Regions from separate parts of the Thermosipho japonicus genome, predicted to be linked through region 1. Evidence: riboswitches for the same ligand, from Rfam matches in the RefSeq annotation. Region 1 holds a riboswitch; each other region holds the start of a gene.
The links. A riboswitch is a leader RNA that binds a small molecule or an ion and turns the genes downstream of it on or off. The one in region 1 is predicted to bind cobalamin.
Positions count from the first base shown of each region.

Region 2: linked by a shared signal. The riboswitch ahead of cobT (nicotinate-nucleotide--dimethylbenzimidazole phosphoribosyltransferase) and the one ahead of HNP65_RS08785 (ABC transporter substrate-binding protein) in region 1 are both predicted to bind cobalamin.
Region 3: linked by a shared signal. The riboswitch ahead of HNP65_RS09125 (GIY-YIG nuclease family protein) and the one ahead of HNP65_RS08785 (ABC transporter substrate-binding protein) in region 1 are both predicted to bind cobalamin.

Region 1 is NZ_JACHEX010000005.1:154,605-161,939, reverse strand. It holds gene HNP65_RS08800 (sigma-70 family RNA polymerase sigma factor) at 1-602, opposite strand, end outside; gene HNP65_RS08795 (HAD-IIA family hydrolase) at 613-1,416, opposite strand; gene HNP65_RS08790 (FecCD family ABC transporter permease) at 1,446-2,423, opposite strand; gene HNP65_RS08785 (ABC transporter substrate-binding protein) at 2,423-3,301, opposite strand; cobalamin riboswitch at 3,364-3,548, opposite strand; gene HNP65_RS08780 (1-deoxy-D-xylulose-5-phosphate reductoisomerase) at 3,554-4,615, opposite strand; gene HNP65_RS08775 (thiamine diphosphokinase) at 4,594-5,211, opposite strand; gene HNP65_RS08770 (ABC transporter ATP-binding protein) at 5,269-5,958, shown strand; gene recG (ATP-dependent DNA helicase RecG) at 5,963-7,335, shown strand, end outside.
Region 2 is NZ_JACHEX010000007.1:11,440-18,774, reverse strand. It holds gene cbiT (precorrin-6Y C5,15-methyltransferase (decarboxylating) subunit CbiT) at 1-399, opposite strand, end outside; gene cbiE (precorrin-6y C5,15-methyltransferase (decarboxylating) subunit CbiE) at 405-1,004, opposite strand; gene cbiD (cobalt-precorrin-5B (C(1))-methyltransferase CbiD) at 1,001-2,059, opposite strand; gene HNP65_RS09270 (precorrin-8X methylmutase) at 2,061-2,678, opposite strand; gene HNP65_RS09265 (sirohydrochlorin chelatase) at 2,665-3,012, opposite strand; gene cobT (nicotinate-nucleotide--dimethylbenzimidazole phosphoribosyltransferase) at 3,009-4,043, opposite strand; cobalamin riboswitch at 4,105-4,286, opposite strand; gene nagA (N-acetylglucosamine-6-phosphate deacetylase) at 4,342-5,394, opposite strand; gene HNP65_RS09250 (SIS domain-containing protein) at 5,405-6,313, opposite strand; gene HNP65_RS09245 (carbohydrate ABC transporter permease) at 6,310-7,335, opposite strand, start outside.
Region 3 is NZ_JACHEX010000006.1:35,402-42,736, forward strand. It holds gene HNP65_RS09100 (cobyric acid synthase) at 1-93, opposite strand, end outside; gene HNP65_RS09105 (adenosylcobinamide-GDP ribazoletransferase) at 94-792, opposite strand; gene cbiR (cobamide remodeling phosphodiesterase CbiR) at 789-1,400, opposite strand; gene cobU (bifunctional adenosylcobinamide kinase/adenosylcobinamide-phosphate guanylyltransferase) at 1,397-1,894, opposite strand; gene cobT (nicotinate-nucleotide--dimethylbenzimidazole phosphoribosyltransferase) at 1,891-2,832, opposite strand; gene HNP65_RS09125 (GIY-YIG nuclease family protein) at 2,829-3,212, opposite strand; cobalamin riboswitch at 3,265-3,433, opposite strand; tRNA gene HNP65_RS09130 (tRNA-Pro) at 3,468-3,544, opposite strand; gene HNP65_RS09135 (GGDEF domain-containing protein) at 3,755-5,227, shown strand; gene HNP65_RS09140 (DUF4130 domain-containing protein) at 5,228-5,800, opposite strand; gene HNP65_RS09145 (putative DNA modification/repair radical SAM protein) at 5,801-6,961, opposite strand.

The DNA.
Region 1 (7,335 bases):
TCTATTATAAACCTATCAATTTTTGTTCTCCCAATCCTTTTTGCCTTTTGTATTGTATTGTCCACCTTTTTAAAGTTTACATTTAATTCCTCCTGAATTTCAGCATATGAATAACCATCTAGCCACATTTCAAAAATATCTATTTCCACGTCCTTTAAATGCTTGACAATTATTTCCTTAATTATATCAATGAATATTTTTTTGGGGATATTTGTTGATTTGTCTTGGAGTGAGTAATCGGCTTGTTCCCCGCCTTCTTCTTCATCAAAAACATCTATACTCGATGAATCTGAGAGTATCTTATTTTTCTTTCTATTTAAATAAGTAATAAATGTTTGAACCTCCCCTTCTATACTTTTCCATGCAAATGAGTTAAAAGAGCTTCTTTCGCTATCAAAATAAAATACAGCCTTAATTAACCCAATAAGTCCATTTTGGACTATATCTTCAAATTCAGCCCATGGCGCATAATATTTTGATGAAATTTTAATGACCATTGGATAATACTTTTCAATTATGAGTTCTAGTGCTTCTTTTAATCCACTTTGTGCAAGCTCAACTAGTTTTTCTATTCTTTTTCCTCTAAGATTGTACTTTATCATTATTTATCACCTAAATATATTTTGAAATCTCACCTATTTCTTGAGCAATTATATCAGGTTTTATGTTTTTTATATCACTTTCTTTTGCTTCACCTGTTAAGACTAAAATGGTCAATACACCAGCTCTTTTGCCAAGAAGAATATCTGTATAGAGCCTATCACCAATTACACATGTTTCTTCTTTTTTTACATTATTTTTTTGCATTATCATTTCAAGGATTAACGGATCTGGTTTTCCAAATATTATATCGGGTTCTTTCCCGGAGGCCTTAGTGATTATACTTGCAATTGCCCCTGTATCAGGAATAGGTCCATCTTTTGAGGGACAATTTAGGTCAGGGTTTGTTAAAACAAATAATTTTCCTTTTGAAACATAACTACAAGCCTTTGCAAGTTTTTCATAGTTTAAAGTAGTATCAAATGTAACAACAACAATATCAGGTTCTTCACTATCTACTACTTTATGACCAATATTTTCAAATACCTGTTTTATTGCTTTGTTTCCAACAAGATATATCTTTTTAGGACCAAATTTTTCTAGCAAATATTCTGCAGTTTCAATTCCAGCAGTAAAAATTTGTTCGGCATTTATTGAAAGTCCCGCATTTTTAAATTCTAATAGATAATCATCAATTGATTTGTTTGAGTTATTTGTCAAGAAAACAAATTTTTTGTTTGCTTTGAAAACGGTATTTGCAAATTCAATTGAACCAGGAAACAGTTTTCCACTTAAGGAAAAAGTACCATCAATGTCAAGAACAAATAACTTAATCTTCTCTAATTTTTCAAGAGAATCCTTTGTAAGAATTTTCATTTTTTCACCTCTTCAAAGATATTATACTATTATTTTTGTTTTTTAAGAAGGATGAACATTAATGGTGCACCAATAAACGAAGTAACAACACCTATTGGAACTTCAATGGGAGAAGCTATAGTTCTAGATATGGTATCAGAGAAGGAGAGAAAAATTCCGCCAAGTAGGACACTGCCAATGAGACTATATTTATGTTTTGACCCCGTGAGAATTCTTGCTGCATGAGGAATTATTAATCCCACAAAGCCAATTATTCCAGTTTTTGAGACAATCACAGAGATTACAAAAGAACCAGCTAAATAAAAAAACCACTTTATTTTTTCAACTTCAACACCAAGAATTTTAGCTTCCTCTTCGCCTAAAGCAATTGCATCGAGTTCTCTGTTTTTTATTAATGCAATAGAAAACAATACAATTACCGATATTGCTGGAATTATTAAATCATTCATTGTCGTACCCGAAAGGCTTCCAAAAAGCCAAACATATGCGCTAGTTAAAGTTTTACGTGAGAGATTTATTAGCAAGATTGTTGCGGATGAAAATATAGTACTAATTAATACACCTGAAAGAATAAGGTGTGTGATAGGAATTATTCTCTTTCTTTTTGCAAGAATAATTGTTAATAGTGAAGCAAGTAATGAAAATGCAAAAGAAAATACGTTAACACTGACAGTTCTGTTTAGTGACACAGCAACATAGAGTGCTAAAACAGCACCAAAACCAGCTCCTGAAGATGTACCAATTAGATATGGGTCAACAAGTGGATTTTTCATAATAGTTTGGTAGATATTCCCAACAAGTGCAAGACCTGAACCAGCTATAAGGCTCATTAATATTCTTGGAAATCTGACATTCCATATGAGGAATTTTATTTGCTCATTTTCAGGATTAAAAATTTGAGAAATTGGGATTTTCACAGTTCCTATAGAAAGGTTTATAAGAATTACTAAGAAGAACAAGACTGGAAGGATGATCCTTCCAGCCTTATAAATGTTTATTTTAGTCATTATTTTCCTCCGTAAAAGAAATTATAAAAAATTTCAAGGTATTTGACTATATCTGGAGATATTGAGCTTATGTCGTTACCATCAATAACAAATACTTTGTCGTTTTTAACTGCTTTAAGATTTTTAAATATTTCATGTGATTTTATTTGTTTTATGGTTTCATCTGGACTAATGTATGATGCAACAATTATTATGTCGGGATCATTGTATGTTAAAAATTCCCAATTTACAGAGAACCATCCATTATTACCAGAATAAGGAGCACAAATATTTACTCCACCTGCGTATGTAATTAATTCATTTACATAAGAGCCAGTTCCTGCAGTCCAAAGGTCTTTTGTTTCATTATTTGGAACTGTTATAGTGAAAAAGACTCTTGGCCTTTTTTCAAGAGGTACTTTTGAGCTTTTTGCGCCATATTCTGAAATTGTTTGTTTTATTTTATTTGCCAATTCAGATGCTATTTGTTCTTTACCAAATACATTTCCAAGAAGCATTACATCTCTTGCAACATCATTTAATGTTGTGGGATTTAAAACAAGTGCCTTAATACCGAATTTTTCTAACTTTTGCACTTCTGGAAGTTGAAAACCACCGAAAGTAATTACAATGTCAGGATTTAATGAAATAATTTTTTCTATATTTAGTGGCACCATATTTCCAATTTTTTCAGCATTAAAAGAATCCCAATCTGTAACACCAACTATATTCTCTCCAAGACCAAGTTTTACAAGAAATTTGGTGGAGCTTGGAGCAGCAGAAACTATTCTTTCAGGTATTTTATCAAAGCTTACCAATCTTCCAGCATCATCAACAATAGAGAGTGCAAATATAAATGTAGTTAACAAGACACTTAAGAAAATAACCCATCTTTTCATCCTTTATCCCTCCTATATAATATTTTAAAGAAAAACGCCCACCCTTAGGGACCGCAAAGGTGGATTGCTTTCCTTTCAAATAAGGTATCCCGACTTCCGGATCATCCTACTCTCCACGCCTTCCCAGGAAATATCCCAGTGGCATTTTGTGGATTTCGTCCCCGGTTACGGTGGCGTCCCCGTGCCGGACTTTCACCGGCTTCCCTTATTTGAAAGGTAAAATATTAAGTTGCCTGCAAATAGATTATAACACTAATATTGTTCTTTTGCAATTTGTCTTGCAATTTTGTCTATTTCAAAGATTTCTTTAAAATCATTTATATTTCCATCTATTTTTTCGCATGTGTTTATAACTATATCAGCTATTTTTGAAAATTTTATTTGTCCATTTAGGAATTTTTCTACAGCAATTTCATCAGCTGCATTGAAGGCTATTCTTTTTGCAAGATCCTTAATTATACTTTTTCCGTAGAAAAATGCCGGGTATTTTGATGGATTTACATCTTCAAATATAAAGTTCTTATTTTCAAAATTTGGCCAATTTTTATTTTCGTATAATCTCTTCGGATAACTTAGTGAATAAGAAATTGGTATTTTCATATCTGGGAATCCAAAATGAATCTTTACAGTTCCATCTTTTAAAAATACAGCTCCATGAACTGTTCCGGTAGGATGTATTTTTACTTCAATATTTTCCAATTCAAAGAGTTCGAAAGCTTCAATTACTTCAAATGCTTTATTTACCATTGTTGAAGAATCTACGGTTATTTTTTTACCCATACTCCAAACAGGGTGATTTAATATATCTTCGACTGATAAATCATCTATATTTTCTTTATCTCTTACCGCACCGCCAGATGCAGTTATTAATATCTTTACCACATTTTCGTCGAAAATCTGAAAAATTGCAGAATGTTCGCTATCAACTGGTATTAATTCAACGTTATTTTCTTTGCAAGCTTTTTTTACAAATGGACCTGCACAGACTAAAGCTTCCTTTGTAGCAAGTGCAAGCCTTTTTGTGTAAGGTATAGAATCAATTGTTGCAAGAACACCATCAAAACCAGGTATTGCAGCAACTACAACATCAGGGCGGATTTTTGCCACCATATCTTTTATAGAGCTTACATTAAATTTTACAGGGGAGTAAAAGTATTCCACTTTGAAGTCTTTTATAATTTTTTCAGCAACAGTAATGTTTTTTCCAAAAGCTATACCTTTTACTCTAAAGTTATCGAGTTTTTTAATTACTTCAAGAGTTTGCATTCCTATAGAGCCAGTTACTCCTAATATTACAATGGTTTTTTCTTCCATCTAAAATAAATCACCTCTCCTTTTTCTACATGTATTTTTATTTTTTCATCCGTTGTTTCGTTACTTACACCTATTGGATTTTCTATACTCATGTTACCATTGAAGGGGTATTTAAAGCCTTCTATCATAAAAGTTGCATTACACAAAGGAATAAAAGACCATATTTCACCTATTTTAACTTCTTTTTCAAGCTTGTTATTTTCTTTTAAAATTGCAGATTCTAACTTTTCAGAATTTAAGTAAATATTTGCATCAAATTTTTTTAAAAGTCCATAGAGTGCAAATATCATATCTATCCTTTCGCCTTGAAAATTTATTATTTCTATTTCTTTAAATCCGTTTTCAAGAGCATATTTTATAGCAAGTTCGCAATCTGTTTCATCCTTTTCTCTGGGATATTCAATAATTTTCACAGATTGTTTTTTAAAAAAATCTATCGTTTCTTTGTCAATAGAGTCAAGATCACCTATTACGATGTCTGGCAATATATTTCTTTTTTTGAGTAACTTTGCTCCACCATCAACAGCTATTATATGGTTTGTGTTTAAAACTAATGTTTCATCAATATTACCATTTAAAACAATTGTTGCCTTCACTATATCCCTCCTAATGTTATAATATATACAAGAAAATTATATCATGGAGATGAAAGAATGATAGTAAGGGCAAAAAATTTAACAAAAATGTATGGTAAAAAGGAAAAATTTGAAGCTTTAAAAGGTGTTAATCTTGAAATAAATGAAGGAGAAATTCTTGCTATTTTAGGACCATCTGGTTGTGGTAAAACTACTCTCTTAAATTGTCTTTCAGGACTTGATGAGCCAACATCAGGCGAAGTTGAAGTTCTTGGAAAAAGACTTGACAGAATGAATGAAGAGGAAAAAACAATTTTTAGATCTGAAAACATGGGGTTTATTTTCCAATTTTTTAATCTTATACCAGTTCTGACAGCTGTTGAAAATGTTGAGATTCCATTGCTGATTTCAAAAAACGGAACTCCAACCGAGATTAGAAAAAAAGCTCTTGAGTGGCTTGAAAGATTACATATATTTCATAGGAAGAATGCATATCCATCAGAAATGTCTGGTGGTGAGCAACAAAGAGTGGCTATTGCAAGGGCATTAATAAATAATCCAAAGATTGTTTGGGCAGATGAACCAACAGGGGCTCTGGATACAAAGAATAGTCAAGAGATAATTGATTTAATCATTAATATGAATAAAGAGCTTGGAACAACATTTGTTATTGTAACTCACGATATAAATGTTGCAAAACGGGCACATAGAATTATTAAAATGGATAGTGGACAAATAGTTTCTGAAGAAATACTTGTGAGAGGATGAAGGAATGTATATTCCATTGTTAATAGAAGACTTTTTAGATGAAATATTAAATATAAAAGATCACAAAGCTTTAATTGAATATGTGGAGGATAATTTTGAAAAAATAGATGATCCTTTAAAAGAAGATCCTGAAGTTTTCAAAAGGCTTCAGGAATTTTATACATACATTGTTGAAATGAAAAATCTTCCAGAAAAAAGAATTCAAAAGAGATTGAGTTACATTCCAGGAATGGTTAAAAGATTTAAGTTGATGCATTTGGTTTATAAAGTTGAAAAGTCTTCTGATTTAAAAACACTTGATACACCTATAAAGTATGTTAAAGGAATAGGTCCAAAAAGAGCTCAAAAATTTTTAAAACTTAATGTGAATAATGTTGAGCAACTTTTAAACTTTTTCCCAAGAGATTATGAAGATAGAAGAAGAATTATTCCTATTCCTTTGCTTCGTGAAGATGATAAAGTTGTTACAACAGGAAAATTAACTGGGGTTGAAAAAATAAAAAAAGGTAATTTAACTATTGTTAGTGCTGTTTTATCCGATGGGATGTATCAAATTCTTTTAAAATGGTTTAATCAGGACTTTATGGAGGGAATATTAAAAGGTCTTTTGAGAAAGAAACTATATGTATTTGGTACAGTAAAAAAAGGATTTTATGGAAGTTTGGAGATTCACAATCCAGAGATTGAGCTTTTTAATGAGAGTAAAAGAGAAATTTTTCCGGTTTATCCGTTAACTGAAGGATTAAATCAAAATACTGTAAGAAGAATTATAAGTGAAAATATTTATAATATTTACAATTTCAAGGAGCATTTACCTGATGATTTAATTTCAAAGAGAAACTTGATAGATGTTTATCAGGCATATACTGGAATGCACTTTCCAAGGAGTGTTTTTCATAAAAAAGCGGCAAGATATAGACTTGCATATGAAGAAATTTTATACCTTCAAATCGCATTTTTATTATCTAAAAAAGAAAATGAAAAAATAGGCGGAATATCTAAAAAATTTGATGGGAAATATTCAACAGAGCTTATAAATTCTCTTTCTTTTGAGTTAACAAATGCTCAAAAGAAAGCATACGAAGAGATTAAAAATGATTTAAAGTCTGATAAACCAATGAATAGATTACTCCAGGGAGATGTTGGTTCTGGAAAAACTATTGTTTCAGAACTTGCAATGCTCGATAACTATGAAGCAGGTTTTCAATCAGCGGTTATGGTACCTACTTCAATTCTTGCTATTCAAAACTTTAAAAAGATTTATGATCATTTTTCAAAGTTTGGAATAAAGGTTGCACTTTTAATTGGAGCAACTTCAAATTCTGAAAAAGAACGTATAAAACAAAGATTAAAAGATGGTGACATCGACGTTGTAGT
Region 2 (7,335 bases), on a different contig from region 1:
TATAGAAGTTGCCACAATTATTCCACCATTTAAAATTCTTCTTTTTACAGCTGTTAATATTTCAAGAGTCTTATCTTCACTTCCACCTATAAATACCTTTGTTGGAGAGGGTAGAACTTCAAGAGCCTGTGGGGCTTCTCCAAAAATCACATCAATATTTTTTGCATTTGCTCTCCTTATATTTTCGTTTATTGTCTTTACCCTCTCTAAGTTTTTCTCAATAGCAAAAACTTTCTTGCACCTGAAAGACGCTTCAATAGAAATTGCACCACTTCCAGCACCTATATCCCACAATATATCTTTTTTATTCAAATTAAGCTTTGAGTACACAATTGCTCTTATTTCAGATTTAGTAATAGGTGTATTTTCATGTAAAAAAAATTCATCTTCAAAATACATAAGATCTACTCTCCTAAAAGAAGAACAAGGTTTATTCCAAATTCATATTCATACTCTGCAAGTTCTCTCAAAGTAAATTTATAAATCTTTTCATCTTCATACGAAAGATTTTCCCCTACAAAAATTACATAATCTGTACAACTTGCTTTTCTCAAGTCTTTTGCTATCTTTTGCGGTGTGTTTACCTTATCAGTAAAAATGAATATCTTTTTGTAGTTTAATATTTCCTCTAACTTTTCCCTTCTTCCATGAAAACTCACAACCTTTGCATCATCAAGAGATACTTTTAACTTAGATGCCATGTATTGAACACAACTAATTCCAGGAATAATTTCAATCTCCTCTTTTTTAAAGTATTTTAGTAATGTATTTGCTATTCCATATAAAAGTGGATCACCAGAGGCAAGAACTACTATACTATCTCCCAATTTATCAATATTCTTCAAATCAAAATTCTTACCATACGGTATTTTTTTTGCCTTTGTATCAAATTGTCCAAGTAATCTTTTACCGCCCACCAATACTTTTGCCTCTTTAATTTTTTCAAGGGCATAAGAAGTTAAAAGTTTTGGATTGCCAGGTCCAACTCCAACTACTGTTATCATTTAATAAAATCACTCCAGGTCTTTGCAAGATGCCCTTTTTTTAGTGAAAATATCTCAACTTCTACCTCAAGACAACCTTTTACGTATTGAATACATTTTTCTTTGATCCTTAATGCAAGATTTTCAAAAAAATCTTTTCCAACTTTTCCTTCTATCAAATCAAGTATTTCTTCAGTTGTATTTGCATTCATAACTTTTTCGAGAATGCCTCTATCAATTCCATACAATGAAAGATAAGCAGTAAAAATTTCATTTCTTGCATCAGCAATGCGGCTATAAGTGTTAAAAATTCCGCCCGCTATCTTTATCATTTTTCCAATCTGTCCCACAAGATATACTCTTTTGATTTTATTTCTACATGCAGATTCAAGAGCAAACCCAACATAATTTCCCATAGTAACAAGCGGCATCTTAGAAGAAAGATTTGTAAAATTTTTTCCATAATTTCCAAATACAAGACAAATTTCATTACTTTCGCTGCTTGCCATTGAAATTTCAAGATCTATCGTTTTCTTATACGCCTCATCTGATAATGGTTCTACTATTCCAGTAGTACCAAGTATTGAAATACCTCCAATTATTCCAAGTTTTGGATTAAGCGTTCTTTTAGCAATGTACTTTCCTTCTGGTGCAAAAATTGTAATTTTTACATTTTTTCCCCAAGGTAAAACCTTTTTTACTTCACTTTCTATCATCTTTCTTGGAACAGGATTTATTGCATAATCTCCTACTTGCAGTGGAAGACCTTTCTTTGTAACTATCCCTATCCCCTCTCCCCCGGTTATTAAAAACTCTTTCGATTTTTCTGCTTTTGCATAGATTATCATGTTGTGGGTAACGTCTGGATCATCACCTGCATCTTTTCTTACCCCACAAATAACTTCGCCTTCTTTTCTTTCTATGTAAAAAATATCAAGTTCTATCTCTTTTCCAATTGGAAGATCTATTTTTACGCTCTTTAAAACTTCATCGTAAAAGAGCATGTAAGTTGCTGCTTTTGCTGCTGCAGTTGCGCAAGAACCAGTCGTGTAGCCATACCTTAATTCCTTTTTCATCCTACTCCTCCAACAGTCTAAAAAGCGCATTAACAATTGCAACTGCTACTGTACTTCCGCCCTTTCTACCTTTTGTAGTAATAGATGGTACATCAAGCAAATTTAAAACTTCTTTCGATTCTTGAGCTCCAACAAAACCTACAGGAACACCTATAACTAGTTTTGGAAAAAATGAGGAATTTTCAATATATGAGCAAAGAGTAAATAATGCAGTTGGTGCGTTTCCAATTACAAAAATATCATTATTTTTCTCCTCAATTGCCTTTCTCATTGCAACAATAGAGCGTGTACAATTGGAAATTTTTGCTTGATTTATTACATCCACATCATCTATGTAGCATTTTACTTTTACGTTATACTTTTCCAAGAATTTTTTACTGATCCCAGCCTTAATCATCTTTGTATCAACTACTATGTTGGCACCGTTTTTCACAGTTTCTTTAAAAACTGATATAGGATCATTTTTAAATCTTAAGAGTTCTTCAAATTCAAAATCGGCAGTTGCATGGATCACTCTTGTTACAATATCCAAGTAACCTTGTTTATGTTCTTTTTTCAAATTTTTTCTTATAATTAAAAAACTCTTTTTCTCTATTTCAAGTGGATCAGTATATTTCACCTTTTTCAATCCTTTCAAAAAGAATACCTGAAACCCTTTTATCGTATAATATAGGTTTCAATATCTTGAACTTTATTGGATATTTTTCTAAAATTTCTGGGATATCTTTTTTTATATGTATTCCTTCAAATAAGAAAAGCGGAAGAACAACTATTTCTTCTACCTTTTCTTTCAAAAATTCCTTTACAGCATTTTCAATACTTGGCTCGTTAAATTCCATAAAACCTAATTTACAATTTTTATACTTTTTCCGTAAGTCTTCAAAATATCTGTATGCAATCTCTTTTGTTTCTTGAACTCTACTACCATGAGCGACTAATAATATACCTTTCATTTTACATCCTCCAAACTCTGGTCAATTCCTTTTGAAACATTTGCCGAATCAAAAGTGGCCATTTCTCTTATCATTTTTACAGCTGCCTCTATAATAGGCATTGAAAGAACTGCTCCTGTTCCCTCACCAAGTCTCATATCAAGATCGAGAATAGGACGCAGATTTAAAGAATCCAATATAACTTTATGGCCTTTTACATAAGATTTGTGTCCACTAAATACGTAATTGATAACATCTTTGTCAAGATAGTAGGAAATTAAAAATGCTGAAGTGGTAGGAAAACCATCAATTACGACAGGAACTTTAGAATGTGCAGCTTCAAGGATAAACCCAGCCATTTCACCTATGCAGTATCCTCCGACCTTTGAAAGAACATCTATTGGGTCATCGGGATCAGGCCTGTTAACTTCAATCGCTCTTAATATTGCTTCTCTTTTTCTTTTAATTCCTTCACTATCAAGTGGTGTTCCAATATCAATAATATCGTCGATGTTGTATCCAAACGCAACAGCAATCGTAGAAGCAGTTGTAGTATTTCCTATTCCCATATCCCCCACAGCAAGAAGATCTGCTCCTTCTTTTATTGCGTCTTTCGCTATTTTTTTACCAAATTCAATGCACTTTTCCGCTTCATCTCTGCTCATTGCAGGGCCTTTCGTAAAATCTTTTGTACCATAACCTACCTTCATTTTTATCAAGGAAGGATTATCTTGAAAATCATAATCAACTCCTGCATCAACTACATAAACCTTTGCACCAACATGTCTTGAAAAGACATTTATTGCGGCTCCACCGTTTAAAAAATTGAAAACCATTTGATAAGTAACATCCTTTGGATATGCAGAAACTCCATTTTCAACGACACCGTGATCTGATGCAAATACATATACTCTCTTGTCACTAAACAATTCTGGAATTTCTTTGTTCTGAATAAGTGCCATCTTTAGTGCAATGTCTTCTAGATATCCAAGACTTCTAACCGGTTTAGTTAAATTATTTAGCCTATCAATAACCTTTTGTTTTAAATCCACAAAATCCCCCCTTTTGAATATATCTAAACAAAAATTTCCACAAAAAGCCCCTAGCTTTTGTGGAATTGCTACACCTTAGGCAGGTCTCCCGGCTTCCGGATCAACCTACTCTCCACGCCTTCCCAGGAAATACTCCCAGTGGCATTCTGTGGATTTCGTCCCCGGTTACGGTTGCTGGGCAGCCCCGGACTTCCACCGGCGTTCCCTTTTAAACTGCTTGGTACCCAAGGTGTTAACATCATATTCAATTTTCTGTATGCATTATACCACCAATTTTCACCTTTATCAACTTAGACTTTTAGTTATAAACTTTGATTATCTGCAAATCTTGATTTAAAAGCACAAATTTTGCAGGATATCCTTCTTTTATTCTTCCGCCATCTATACCTACGCTCTTTAGAGCGTTATAAGAAGATACTTTTGATAAATCCTTTAATGAGCAATTAGTAACTTTTTTAAATTTTCTCAACCCATCACTAAATTTTAAAGTACTACCAGCAAGCGTACCATTTTCAAGCCTTGCTATACCATCCTTGACTTTAACCAATAACCCACCAAGATCATATATTCCATCCTTTAAACCTGTTGCAGAAATACTATCTGTTACAAGAATTATCCTATCAGGTCCAAGCAATTTATATACAAACCTTAAAAAATCTGGAGAAAGATGTATTAAATCCGGAATAACCTCAACAAACACATCATAAAGTAATGCTCCTCCAACCACTCCTATTTCTCTATGGTGAAGTTGTGGCAAAGCGTTTGGAAAATGTGTTATTCTATTTACTCCAGAATCATACGCTTTTTTGAAAATATCAAATGTTGCATTTGAATGTCCTATTGATGCTGTTACTTTATTTTCTTTTAGTATTTTTAAAAGTTCAAAAGAACCTTTAATTTCCGGTGCAACTGTCATAATTTTTACTTTTTCAAGATCTACAATTTTTCCATTAAAATCAGTGATATACTCTTTATTTTGAGCCCCAGCCCTTTCCTTATTTATAAAAGGTCCTTCAAGATGCAAAAAAAATAGTGAAGAATGTTCAGCTGGAGAAAATTTTTTAACAATCTCTTCTAACATTTTAAAATCAGCAGAAACTGTTGTTGGAAAAAGATAAGTAACGCCTTCTTTTTCAACAAGATCTGCCCATTGCTTAAATTCTTCTTTTGTACTCTGCATACAATCTATTCCCATGTATCCGTGTGTATGTGTATCAGCAAATCCGGGCATTAAAAGGTATTTGGGTGTACAATCATATTTTCTTATACTCAATATTTTATCTTCAAACTCAATACTTCCTGTATACTCCCCATCAATAGGATCCACAATAAGAACATCATCTATTATCATTTTTTCACCTTCAGATTATCACACTCTTTGAAAGTTTTTCAGGTTTATCAGGGTTTAAACCTTCAACTATAGCCCTTTTAAATGAAAGTATTTGAGAAAATATCATTTTTAAAGGTGTTTCAAGTCCATTATCATATCCTATATCAATATCACCATTTCTACCTAGAAGTATTACTTTTGTATATTTTTCGAGATCTTTCTTTAGCATATACTCATTTTCTGTATCTTTTGAATTTATAACCACAAGAGAATGCTCAGAAATTCTTGAAACAGGTCCATGTCTATACTCAAGTGGCTCATGGAATTCTACAAATTGCCTTGCCATTTCTTGCATCTTTAATGCACCTTCTTTTGAAATACCATATTCCTCATCAAATCCCAAAAAGATAAAGTGATTATATTTTTTTAAGTCAAGATTTTCTATAAATTTCTCAGATTCCTCTAGTATTTTACTTGCTTTTTCAACAATACTATACCTTTTTACTAAAAAATGCAAAATTGCAACAAAAGAACCTGTCATAACTATGCTTTCTTCGTGTAAGAAGTCAAACACAAACGTTTCATCACAAACCTTTTCAAGAGTTGTTTCTTTTTCGCATGTTATACCAATTGTATAAACTCCCTTTTTCTTGAAGATCTCCGCTGCTTTTACAGTTTCAGTTGATTCTCCAGTACGAGAAATAAATATACCTACATCAACATCTGGAACATAGTTAAAAGTAATAACCTTTCCACCGGTTAAAACTTTGGATTTGACCCCAAATTTTTCAAGAATTAAAGATGCAGTCAAAGAAAGGTTAAATGAAGAACCACAACCAACAAAAACATATTTTTTATCTCTTTTAAATTCTAAAGAGTAGTTTTCGATTCTTTTTAAAAGTTCTGGAATACGTTTGATTTCAGAATATGTATAGTTCATCCTTTTAAAGCCCCCTTTGTAATTCCCGAAATTATATGTTTTTGGAATGCCAGAAAGATTATTATAACCGGTAAACCTATTATAGACGATGCTGCCATCAGTCTTGGCCAATCTATCTGATTTAGTTTCTGATACAGGGCAAGTCCAACCTGTACCGTTCTCATTTCCCTTGAGTTTGTCATAACAAGTGGATAGAAAAGGTCATTCCACGTTGCAATAAATGTATTTATAGCCATTACCGCTATTGCTGGTTTTGAAAGCGGGAAAATTATTTTAAAAAGAATCTGGAATGTATTTGCACCATCAACATAAGCTGCCTGCTCCAATTCTATAGGAAGTTGTTCTATATACTGCTTTAACAAAAATATACTAAACGGTGTTACAAGCATGGGAACCGTTAGAGCAAAATATGTATCGATCCAACCTATATTTTTCATTATGATAAATATTGGAATAATCGTAACTTGAGGTGGTATCATCATCGTTGCAAGAACTATTGAAAAAAGAACATTTTTTCCAAAGAACTTTCTTCTTGCAAATGCATATGCAACCATAGTAGAAAATATGATATTTCCGATAACCACTATCGTAGAAACTATTAAACTGTTAAGAATATACCTTGAAAACATATCTTCTTTTAACACATTGATAAAGTTAAGCAATGTTGGAAATTTGTATTTTACCTTTACATCGTCAAGGTAATACTGGCCATCAAAATTAAAAATCAACTTTGATACATACTTTAGATTTATTCCCTTCAGGTCTTTATAATCAATAACATATTTTTTCCACCCGCCAGTTGCCTTAAAATTTTTTGAAACGCTCTTTGAAAAAGCATCCCTTATTTCAACTGAAAAATCTCCTTCACCTTTTACCCAGAATTCTATATACTTTGCAACACGTAAATCTAATTTATCAACAAGAAGCTCCACTGTACCACTTACCAGAATTGATCTAGTACTTTGTGGAGATTCATTTACAATTGAAATTTTTCCTTTTGATTTTACTTTACGTCTCAAATA
Region 3 (7,335 bases), on a different contig from region 1:
GTCTACTCCTTTTTTTGCAAAATATCTGCAAAGAGCTGTTGCAATGATAGTTTTACCAACATTTGAGGCCGTTCCTTGTATCATTAACACCATCTATACCACCTCAAGTATAAGTAAAATAAGTCCATGAACGAAAAGGCAAGTCCCACCAAGAACATCTCCTGTCACACCACCAATTTTGTTAGTAGCAATCTTGGATATTAAATAAGCAGTTATTAAAGTTACAGCCAATGAAATGATATATTGTTTAAAGAATATAATAAGGAAAAATGTAAAGATTGTTGAAAGTAATAAATTCTTTTTTTCAAAAGGAAAAAATAATGCGCCAAGTCCTTCTTTTTTGGCAGGCTTTGAAAATGCCATTAAAAGGACCATAGAATATCTTCCGAATGTTGAAGATATAAAGAAATGAAATGGTTTTGCATTTAGATAAAGATTCCAGAAAACGACTACAAACAGTGTTCCAAAAAAAACGGCAAATGGACCAACGTCTCCTTTGCTCATAATTTCTAGTCTTTTTTCCTTATTGGATTGATTTAAAAATCCATCAAGTGTGTCTAAAAATCCATCGAAATGGAAAAGATCGAAAAAGTAAAAAGCTAATACAAGGAAAAAGACTTTAAGCGCTAAGTTATTTGATAAAGCTCCAAGATAATATATGCTACCAACTATGTAACCTACGAGTGGAAAAAAGCTTGGAAGTTTTTTAACCCTTCTATCAAAATCATTTACTTTAATATTTAATGGTAGTCTTGAGATAAAGGAAAGTGAAAGAAGAAAATTTTTTATCATAAATTTTCCCTCCAGAGTTTGTAGGAGTCTAAAAAGTCGTTTAGATCGAAGACTTCAAAACATATATATTTAAGATTTGGCATTAATTTCATGTATTCTTTTGAAAGTAAAAGGGTCTCTTTGTCAAGTTTTAGGTGATCTTGATCTCCTTTTACTCCCATTAAATGAAATTCTACGGTATTTTCGAAAAATTCTTTTGTTACTTTCATGCCTAAAATGTGATGACCTATATCAAATACCGTTCTATTGTGTATTAAAATGTCCTTTTTTAGATTTTCTACGGAAATTTTGTCTGATTTTTTCAATAAAGGTTCTATACAATCTATTGGGTGGGCAACATAATTTAATATTGGTAAGTTACTTTCTTCAAAAAAATTAAATGCATCTTCAACGTTGTTTATACAGTCCGTTGGAAGGTGTACGGTATATTTTAGCCCATATTTTTTTGAGATTTTATAAAGTTCTGGAAGTTCATTTTTTAGCATATGCCTTGTTTCCTTGTCAAATGAAAAAACAAGAAGTTCTACAAAATCGACTATTTCTGCAACTAGTTTAACATTTTCAAGATATCCACCTGGAATAAGCCATGAAGTGGTTCCTATTTTCATTTTATTTTCACCCCTATTCCCGATACCATTAAATAAACATTATCTGAAATTGATGCAACTTTTTTATTGAGTAATCCCAAGCTGTCTACATATTTTCTTGAAAGACTGTTTTCAGGTATTATTCCCCATCCTACTTCGTTTGTGACGATGATTAAGTTGTAATTGACTCTTTGCAGTGAATCAATGAGTTTTTTTGTATAGTATTCTATATCTTTTTCATAGTAAAATAGGTTTCCAAGATAGGTTGTGAGACAGTCAAGTATTGCAACTTCATATTTTTGATTTAGACTTTCAATGATTTTGTAGATCTCTACAGGTTCTTCAAAGGTGTCAAAACCTATTCTTTCTTGTTTATGTTTTTCTATTCTTTTTTTCATCTCTTCATCAAAAGCAACACCAGTTGCAATGAATGCCTTTTTTTTAAAGTTTTCAGATAATTTTAAAGCAAAACTACTTTTTCCAGATTTTACACCACCAGTTATAAGGGTTATCATGATATCACCTTTTCATTTTTAAAGTTAAAATATTTTATAGCGGCTTCTATTAAATAAACAGATAAAGCTGCGCCAGTTCCTTCTCCAAGTCTCATATCAAGATCTAAAATAGGTCTTACACCTAGGCTATCTAAAATGACTTTGTGCCCTTTAACTTTTGATAAATGTCCGAAAAAGGCGTAATCTAAAACTCTTTCATTTATCTTGTATGCTAGATAAAATCCAGCGGTTGTTGGAAATCCATCTATAACCACAGGAACTTTGTTTTGAAAAGCGCCTAAAATAAAACCTGCCATTTGGCCTATGCAATATCCGCCAACCTTTGAGAGGACATCAATTGGATCATTTGGGTTTGGTCTATTTATTTTCAAAGCTTTTTTTACAATATTTCTTTTCTTTATTACGGAAGAAGGAGGTATAGGTGTTCCAATATCAGTTATTTTATCCACATCAAAACCAAATGCGGCAAATATTGCGGTTGCTGTTGTTGTATTACCAATACCTTTGTCACCTATTACAAGTAAATCAGCCCCTTGTTTTATGGCTTTTTTTGCAACTTTCATTCCATAGTCAATACATGTAATTGCTTCTTCTCTTGTCATTGAAGGTCCCTTTGAAAAGTCTTTTGTACCATGTCCTACTTTCATTTTTATCAATGAAGGATTATCTTCAAAATCATAATCTACACCACTATCCACCACAAAAAATTTAAGACCCATATGCCTTGCAAAGACGTTTATGCCTGCGCCACCTTTAAAATAATTGAGAACCATTTGATAGGTGACATTTTTAGGATATGCGGAAACTCCGTTTTGTACTACTCCATGATCTGCTGCAAATACATAAACTCTTTTGTCCTTGAACATTGGCAATGGAGTTTGCTTTTTAATTTTAAAAAGTTTATTAGCAATTTCTTCAAGGTACCCCGCCTCTTTCATTTTAATTCCCCCTTGAGTATGTTTGAAACTATTTTTGAAAATTTATCGAAATTATCTATATAATATAGATTAGTCTGTACTTTTAAATCTGAACTGCCAAACCCTTTAGGACCTGTAAAAAATTGAGACATGTAGAGTGAAATCTTTTCCTCGCATTTTGTATTTGAAGAAACCATTATAACTGATTTTACGCTTGATTTATCGAGAAGATAGTCAATATGCCAGTGTAACTTTTTAGATTTTGACAGGTGTCTAGATACTCTTTTTTCGAGGTTGTTCATAGCAGAGCCCACATATACGTAAGTACCTTTTTTTAGATTCCATTTTTTAATTTCAATATCCATTGGTAATTCGATTAATAGTAAGTAGCATCCTTTCATATTTTCACCTTAATAAAAACAAAAATTTCCCCGAAATGCCCTAGCATTCGGGAAGTAACTTTCATCATAGGCAGGTCTCCCGGCTCCCGGATCAACCTACTCTCCACGCCTTCCCAGGAAATGCTCCCAGTGGCATTCTGTGGATTTCGTCCCCGGTTACGGTTGCTGGGCAGCCCCGGCCTTTCACCGGTGTTCCCTTAGCCTATGATGGTTTTCTATATTATATACTATAAAAGGCCGGATTACCCGGCCTTTTGGTCGGGGTGACTGGACTTGAACCAGCGACCTCTTGCGCCCCATGCAAGCGCGCTAGCCAACTGCGCTACACCCCGATACATTAAAATTATATTCTATCTTTTTTTTTATGTCAAACAATGTAAAATTGTTGAATCTTGTAAAATATGCTTTTTTGATTTGTTCTTTGCTAAAAAGCATTAATTTTTGAAGAATCTTGAAATTAAAAATTATTGTATAAATCTGGAATCTTTATGTCGGATTTTTAGTTTTTTTTATGTTAAAATTAAACGTAGGAGGCGTTTTAGATGTTTAGATTTTATCTAAAATATTTTTTAATTGCTTTTTTAATTTTTTTATTATTTCCTATGTTTTTTTATTATTTTTCGCATCCAAAAGGAGTGAAGATAGAAAAAGCAGAGAATGGAATAAAGCTTCCTATTTCAATGGTTTTAGATTCCAGGAAAACTATTAATCTGGAATTTAAAATTCCAAGCGGGTATAGATATATATATTTTCCATATGTTGAATGTTCATATATTAAAGTACATTCTTCAGGAAAATTGATAGGGAAATATGGATTTAATGACAGGAATGCTCATTCTTGGTTTATTCCGATGTTGTTTGAGATTCCAGAGAATATAAAAACTTTGGAAGTTGAAATCAGTGGAGTTTATTCAATTGGACTTGATGGTTTTTATTTGATAGATAGCAAAGAAAGGATAAAATACTTCTGTTTAAAATTTCTATCTGATAATTTAATAAATATATCTATAGGACTAGTTTTAACACTTGGGATATTGCTTTTAATGCTTTCAAAAAATACGACACTTTCAAGAAAAAATGCATATATATATTTTGGACTTTCAAGTATTTTTGCCTCTATATGGGTTTTTGATCTTGTATCATTTGAAGCTTTTTGGTTTCCTATGAGGAAATTATTTATATCATTTGCATATTTTTCGCTTTTATTAATAATTGTTGGATTTGAAACTTATAACTTTTCAAAAGTTGGTAAAGTGGGAAAGATTGTAGCATTTTTGAATTTTACAGCGGGATTCTTACCTTTACTAACACTTTCTGAATACCAATTGAAAGTTGTTTCGACATACATATCTCCTCTTTTAATGATTGATGCATTGTATATAGTATATATAACTTTTAGGGCATATATACCTCTTGATATGCTTTTTTCTTCATTTTTTGCGATAGCTGTATTTCATGATGCTTTAGTTATGATTTTGAAAGTTCCAACAAGATTTTTTTCGCCGTATGGAATAATTGCAATTTATTTAAGTTTTGCGTCAAATATTCTTTTTGAATACAAAGAAAAATCTACGGAGGTAAATATATTATATGCACAAAGTATTATAGATAAATTAACTGGGGCGTATAACAGAGGAGTTTTAAATAGTAATTTTTTGAAGAAAGGCGATGTGCTAGTTTTTGTTGATCTAAATAAATTTAAGCAAATCAATGACACGCTGGGGCATGATGTCGGTGATAAGGTATTGCAAAAACTTTCAAGTATAATTAAGTCGAATATTAACTCTTCAGATCTTCTCATTAGGATGGGAGGCGATGAATTTTTAATTGTTTTGAAAAGTAAAGATGAGAATATAGCAGAAGATTTGATTAAAAAAATTTTTGAAGAATTTAAAAATTCTTTTGAATTTTCACCAACATTTTCATGGGGTATTTCAAAGATTGAAGATGATAATATAGACAATGCTATTAGGGATGCAGATGATTTAATGTATAAGATGAAAAGAAAAAAATAATTATATAGTAATGCTTTTTTGGTATATATTCCAAAGATGCAGAGCAGGATCGTAGCTTTGTACAAAAAGATTTACTTTATTTTCTTTTAAAACTTTTTTTGTTTTGTTATTGTATGTAATAATAATCTTTCTTTTTTCATCGTATATAATGAATTTTTCATTTTTGAGTCTTTCAAGAAAGTATAAGAATAAAAGATCTATTATATTAGAATTAGAGAAAAATGAAGATATAAATACTCCATTGTATTCTAAAAAGTAAAGCTTTCTTTTAATTTTTTCAAATTCATTCAATACATCTTTAGAAATTTTTCTAAGTGTTTTTTCTAAAAAGATATTTTTGGTAATAACATATTTTATAATTAGCGATTCAATATTTCTGATTTCAGAAAGAAATGGTAAAAAAACGGAATTGTCATGTATAAATTTTTTAGTAAATTCTATTTCAGAAAGATCGATAAGAATTGAATTTTTCCTTTCTTTTTTTAAGACAAAATCTGGTATTATGTTGTTTTTATAGCAAAATTGAATTAGTTTAAGCAGTCCATTAAAGGTTCCATCATATGATACCACCATTTACAAGTCCCACCCATTTTGAGAAAATTCAAATAAAGGCATATAAGTCTTTGAATCTTTAAAGTTTTTTCCTTTAATAGTGATGAAGTTTTTTGCTTTTTTTAGAGAAATTCCTGCTTTTTTTAGAGTTTCAAAGTTAAGTATTCCATGTTTTCTTAGCATGATTATTTTTTGAGCAGATTTAAGGCCAATCCCGGGGATCCTTATTAATTCATCAAATGTTGCTTTGAATATATCTATTGGAAAGAATTCTGGATGTTTGAGAGCCCACAAAGATTTTGGATCGATATTTAAATCCAGATTTTCACAGTTATCAAAAATTTCTTCTATAGAGTAATTGTAGAATCTTATGAGAAAATCTGTTTGATACAATCTGTGCTCTCTTAAGGAATTTTCACTCCTTTGTGGAAGCCTTTTATCTTTGTTTATGGCTATATATCCAGAATAATACACCCTTTTAAGTTTATATATTTTATAGAGTTTACTTGAAAACTCTATAATTTTTTTATCTGATTCGTTAGTTGCCCCAACTATTATCTGTGTTGTTTGTCCCAAAGGAGAATAAGGCTTTACATGTGAATATTTCTTTTTTTCTTCAATGTATTGAAGATATTTGATTGCGGAAGTTTGTAGTGGTTTTTGTATTGCTTCTGGCTTTTTTTCAGGTGCAAGATTAAAAAATGCATCTTTTTTTAAAAATTCTACATTTATACTTACCCTGTCTGCGTACATCCCAGCCTTTTCAACTAACATTTCATCTGCTCCTGGAACTATTTTTAAGTGAATGTAGCCAGGAAATTTTTCTTCTTCTCTTAGCTTTTTTGCAACGTTTACCAATTGCTCCATAGTATAGTTTGGATCCTTTATTATAGCCGAACTTAAAAAAAGACCTTCTATGTAATTTCTTTTGTAAAAATCCACAGTTAGTTTCACAACTTCATCCACTGTAAAACTTGCACGTTTTATATTATTTGATTTTCTGTTTATACAGTATGCACAATCGTATATACATGCATTTGAAAATAATATTTTTAAGATAGGAACATACCTACCGCTTGCCACGCTGTAATACACAAAATCTTTTTTTCTCTCTCCAAAAGAGCATGAAACATCGTATTTTGCAGCAGCAGAAAGAATACTTAGTTTTTCCTCAAGTGTCATACCAACCCCTCCAAGTATACGTTTGTATATATTATATCATGAAAAAATACATTTTTCAAAATTTTGAGATATAAAAGTTGTGTTGAAGTTGAGTTTTAAACAAATTTTATTTATTTTTAAAAGGCTAAAGATACTGGGAAGCTTGGCTACACAAGGATATGTATTATAAATATAGAAAAGTACTGAACTGATTTTTTGTGTGATAAGGAAAGGTTTGGTAGTATGAAACCTATCGAACTAAGAACCGAAGGAGACAATTATCTCGGCTTGAATTCGCTTGATATTCTTTATTTGTTTTTTCAGATTTTTCTTTATATCCTCAAGTGTTTTCATTTTTTTACCTTCATGTCAGTTACTCTTTTAAAGTTTTGAAC